DNA from 2 places in the Neobacillus sp. NRS-1170 genome. Region 1 is predicted to be linked to the other one. Evidence: a T-box and tRNA genes for the amino acid it is inferred to sense, from the RefSeq annotation. Region 1 holds a T-box; the other holds one or more tRNA genes.
The links. The T-box of region 1 lies ahead of pheS (phenylalanine--tRNA ligase subunit alpha). A T-box ahead of a tRNA ligase gene usually reads a tRNA of that ligase, here a tRNA-Phe.
Positions count from the first base shown of each region.

Region 2: it encodes a tRNA-Phe, which carries the amino acid that the T-box ahead of pheS (phenylalanine--tRNA ligase subunit alpha) is inferred to sense. The anticodon was not compared.

Region 1 is NZ_JBITPF010000039.1:80,160-82,552, forward strand. It holds gene pheT (phenylalanine--tRNA ligase subunit beta) at 1-21, opposite strand, end outside; gene pheS (phenylalanine--tRNA ligase subunit alpha) at 103-1,140, opposite strand; T-box leader at 1,216-1,461, opposite strand; gene ACIFOT_RS18065 (TrmH family RNA methyltransferase) at 1,522-2,271, opposite strand; gene sspI (small acid-soluble spore protein SspI) at 2,388-2,393, shown strand, end outside.
Region 2 is NZ_JBITPF010000021.1:140,785-143,177, forward strand. It holds gene ACIFOT_RS09055 (peptidoglycan DD-metalloendopeptidase family protein) at 1-780, opposite strand, end outside; tRNA gene ACIFOT_RS09060 (tRNA-Phe) at 1,179-1,251, opposite strand; tRNA gene ACIFOT_RS09065 (tRNA-Asp) at 1,405-1,481, opposite strand; tRNA gene ACIFOT_RS09070 (tRNA-Glu) at 1,550-1,621, opposite strand; tRNA gene ACIFOT_RS09075 (tRNA-Lys) at 1,660-1,735, opposite strand; gene ACIFOT_RS09080 (adenylosuccinate synthase) at 2,018-2,393, opposite strand, start outside.

The DNA.
Region 1 (2,393 bases):
CCATTTATATGAAACGAACATGTCGTCATCCTCCTATTATCTAGCTACAGCGCCTAGGGGCTCGAGGTCATAAGCCCCTGTTCAAGGCGCTTCCGCTTTTATTCACTCGTGTTTTGAAAACTGTTTTAAAAATCTTACATCATTTGTATAGAAGTGTCTGATATCATCAACACCATATTTCAGCATCGCAATCCGCTCTGGTCCCATTCCAAAAGCGAAGCCAGTGTATTTTTTTGAATCGTAGCCTGCCATTTCAAGTACGTTTGGATGAACCATACCGGCACCAAGAATTTCGATCCAGCCTGTTTGCTTACAAACATTACAGCCGCTGCCACCGCAAATTTTACAAGAAATATCCATTTCGACAGATGGCTCTGTGAATGGGAAGAAGCTAGGTCGTAAGCGGATTTCGCGGTCTTCACCAAACATTTTTTTCGCGAATACTTCTAATGTTCCTTTAAGGTCACTCATGCGAATGTTTTCGCCGACAACCAGACCTTCAATTTGCATGAATTGGTGGGAGTGTGTCGCATCATCATTATCACGGCGATACACTTTACCAGGACAAATGATTTTGATTGGCCCTTTGCCTTGATGCTTTTCCATTGTTCGTGCTTGAACCGGAGATGTATGGGTGCGAAGTAAGATTTCTTCAGTAATATAGAAGGAATCCTGCATATCTCGGGCTGGGTGGCCTTTCGGTAAATTCAGAGCTTCGAAGTTATAATAATCCTGCTCAACCTCAGGACCTTCCGCTACCTGGTAGCCCATTCCTATAAATAAATCTTCAATTTCTTCAATAATTCTAGTGAGCGGGTGGTGGTTCCCAACCTTTACTGGACGTCCTGGCAGGGTTACATCAATGCTTTCAGATGCTAATTTTTCTAAGACAGCCGCTTCTTCTAAGCCCTTTTGTTTTGCTTCGATTTTAACAGCGATTGCTTCGCGAACTTCATTAGCTAGTGCTCCCATAACCGGGCGCTCCTCTGCTGAAAGTTTGCCCATGCCGCGCAGCACTTCAGTAATTGGCCCTTTTTTGCCTAAATAAGCAACGCGGATGTCATTCAATTCTCTTAAGTTTGCAGACTGTTCAATTTTCTGAATAGCCTCTTCCTGCAATTCCTTTAAACGTTCTTGCATGTAGATTCCTCCTTAAATTCTTTATGATAATGGGTCGAATGAGCTTTTTTGAAAAATAAAAAAACCCCATCCCTGGAAAGGGACGAGGTTTAGAATTCGCGGTACCACCCTTGTAAACACCATATGTAAAACACACTAGTGTTCGCTTCATTCGGATAACGGCATATGCCGATGCATCTTTACATTTCGTTACTGAAATGGTCCCGATGCCGACTCGGGAGGTGAACTTCTCTTGTCTTTTCCATAAAAGTGCTTTCAGTCGCGGCACTTTCTCCCTAAATGGACATCAGGCAAGATACTTTTCTCCGTCATTGTCTTTAAAATTATCAACATTGTTAAATATTATATACTAAAATTCAACCGTTTCAAACAAGTTTTCAGTTATTTTTTCAAATAGTATAAAAGAATACCGGTGGCAACGGCCACGTTTAGTGATTCGCTTTTTCCGAAAATCGGTATATAAAGGTTCGCTGTGGTTTTTTGGAGAAGCTCCTTGTTCACACCGCTGCCTTCATTTCCAACTATTAGGGCAAAGGATTCTCCAGTTGAAGTATCAGTATATGCAGAAGCACCTTCAAGTGCTGTCCCGTAAACAGGAATATTTTTTTCTTTAAGCTTGTTGGTCCATTCATGCAGGTCCCCTCTGATGATTGGCAGGTGAAAATGGCTACCCTGTGCAGACCTTAAAACTTTTGAATTAAAAATATCGACACAGCCGCGGCCGACGATTACCGCATCAATTCCTGCCGCATCGGCAGTACGAATCATGGTGCCGAGATTGCCCGGATCTTGAACGGCATCAATGAGCAGGTAAGTTTTTGCATCTAAAGCTCCTTGATCCTGCAGGCGGCAGACTGCATAAATCCCCTGGGGTGCTTCCGTCTCCGACAGCGAATTTGAGATTTCATCAGTAACAAGGGTTACTGGTGTACTGCCTGTGTCCCAGCGCGGAGGCAGGCCTATTTTATCAGAGATAATTAATTCTAAAACCTGTTCACCTTGCTTCAAAGCTTCCTCAACCAAATGAAAGCCTTCAACTATAAATGTCCCAGACTTATCACGTTCTTTTTTTGTTAATAGCTTTTTCCATTGTTTTACCTTAGGATTATTGACAGATTCAATGTGTTTCAAAACTGGTTCTCCTTACTTTATTGATTTTCTCATTATAGCCTAATTAAGATACATAATAAAACCAAATTATAGTAATGCTAAGAAAGTAATTCAGGATTAAAAAGGAGTGTGCAGTTATGAAC
Region 2 (2,393 bases), on a different contig from region 1:
CTGGCCGATTTTTAAGAGGGAAGCCCCTGTTAGACCAGGATTCAAAGCCAAAAGGTCAGGAATCTTTAAGCCGTTATTATGAGCAATGGATTCAAGGGCATCGCCTTCTTGAACCGCGTATTTCTTTTCCTGTAATGTTCCTTTTTGTAAAAAAGTAACGGCATCACTAGCTGACAAAATTTGATCTGGCTCAATATTTTCAGCTTCAATAGTGACGTTCTTAGATAAGCGAACATCCAATAAACGGGTTTCGTTCTCTTTCAATGGTGGAAGCGTTTTTGTCGCCTGTTCTTTTCTAGCCTCAAGTTCCTCTAGTTGATTTTCAGAAACATATTTCAGTTTTAAGTCTTTAATGACTTCTTCGGCAGTATTTTTATCCGCAACGTAAACCGCTGGCTTTCCGTCGATGACAATCGCTGCTGCTTCTGCTTGAAGCTGGAATGTGTTTTTGAGATTTTGGATGGTCTCAAGATCATTGGCAGATGAATTGAAAACCTGTTCTGGTATATATTCAACCTGGGAACCAAAATTAAGATCTTTATTAGATTTTTTAAATTCGTCGACTTTGTCATTGATTACTCTGTCTACTACAGCTTTATCGGTGACGTTTCCAATGTATGTACCATTGAGATATACATGATAATCGGTTGTCAGTGGAGATGATGTCGCTAATGCAATAGGCCCATTGCTTAAAGCCACGACAGAGGCTGCTAATGTAGTAATAATTGTTGTCTTTATGATTAACTTTTTTGTTTTGGAAATTGTATTCAACAAAAACATTTTTTTCCTCCTAAATCACGGTAAAACCCTATTAATCTAGTAATGAATTTTCCAGAATTTTAGACCTTCTTAACTTTACCATAATTTTTTGTTAATAGATTAATAGTCTCAATAATGTAACAAAAATGTATAACAGTTGACATTTTCCGACATTTACGTGAAATATCATAGTCAATTTTCACGAATTTCTTTTGTGAATTTTTAATATAGTAGGGAGGAATTCCTAGTAAATCAAAGGTTTTAATAGTACCATAGTAGGATGGCGTTTGTTTTACAACGGGACGAACTTAGTAACGGCGATTTGTAAAAAACGGGGGGGAATATTGCACTATTATTACAATGGAAGTGTTTTAAGGGTAAAAAAAGAAGCTTGCGCGTTTGCAAGCTTCTCTTTGGGATGGCTCAGGACGGAATCGAACCGCCGACACAAGGATTTTCAGTCCTTTGCTCTACCGACTGAGCTACTGAGCCATAATTAATATTGTGTCCTAAACTTTGAAAGTGGTCAGACCTTCGTCCCCATCTCAGAAAGCTTATTCAAGCAGCAGCTCGATGGGTACGCTGATGCATATTCAAAGTAGCTTATTCGATCGTGCTCTACCAACTGAGCTACTGAGCAAATAGTGGCGGTCTGGACGGGACTCGAACCCGCGACCTCCTGCGTGACAGGCAGGCATTCTAACCAACTGAACTACCAGACCAAATTATATTAATGGCAGTCAGCAAGGAGACCGTCCTTGCCAGCCTTTTGCCGACCGCCAAATGCCGATGACCCCTACGGGATTCGAACCCGTGTTACCGCCGTGAAAGGGCGGTGTCTTAACCGCTTGACCAAGGGGCCATACATATTGAAAGTTATTTTGCTAATGCAAAAAACTTTGGTGAGCCATGAAGGACTCGAACCTTCGACCCTCTGATTAAAAGTCAGATGCTCTACCGACTGAGCTAATGGCTCGTACTTAAATGATTCACTAATCTTTTATTTCGTCGTCAGATGCCCCCGCCTCAGTATGCTTATGCAAGCAGCAGCTCGGCGTGTGCCCTGATGCTGTTTCCAAGAAGCTTATTCGATCGTGCTCTACCGACTGAGCTAATGGCTCGTACTATTTGTCTCGTTTGTGACGACGCTTTTTATAATACCAAGATATCATAAATTATGCAATACTTTTTCAAAAAAATATTTGTTTCTCAAAAATAAAAACAAAAGCCCGCCAAACAGCGGGCTTTCCACACAAAGTTAGATCTGTCTCCAAGGACTGCGAACAACATTTGTTTGAGTACGATCTGGACCGACTGAGAACGTCGATAACGGAATACCAGTCAGCTGTGTTACACGCTCCACATAGTGGCGGGCATTTACAGGAAGTTCATCTAATGATTTAACACCAGTAATATCTTCCGTCCAGCCTGGCAGCTCTTCGTAAATCGGTTCACATTGCGATAAAACCTTTAAATTTGCTGGATACTCGGTAATTACCTCATCCTTATAACGATACGAAGTACAAATTTTTAATGTCTCAATGCCAGTTAACACATCTATAGAATTCAAAGACAAATCGGTTAAACCGCTGACACGGCGCGCATGACGGACAACAACGCTATCAAACCAGCCG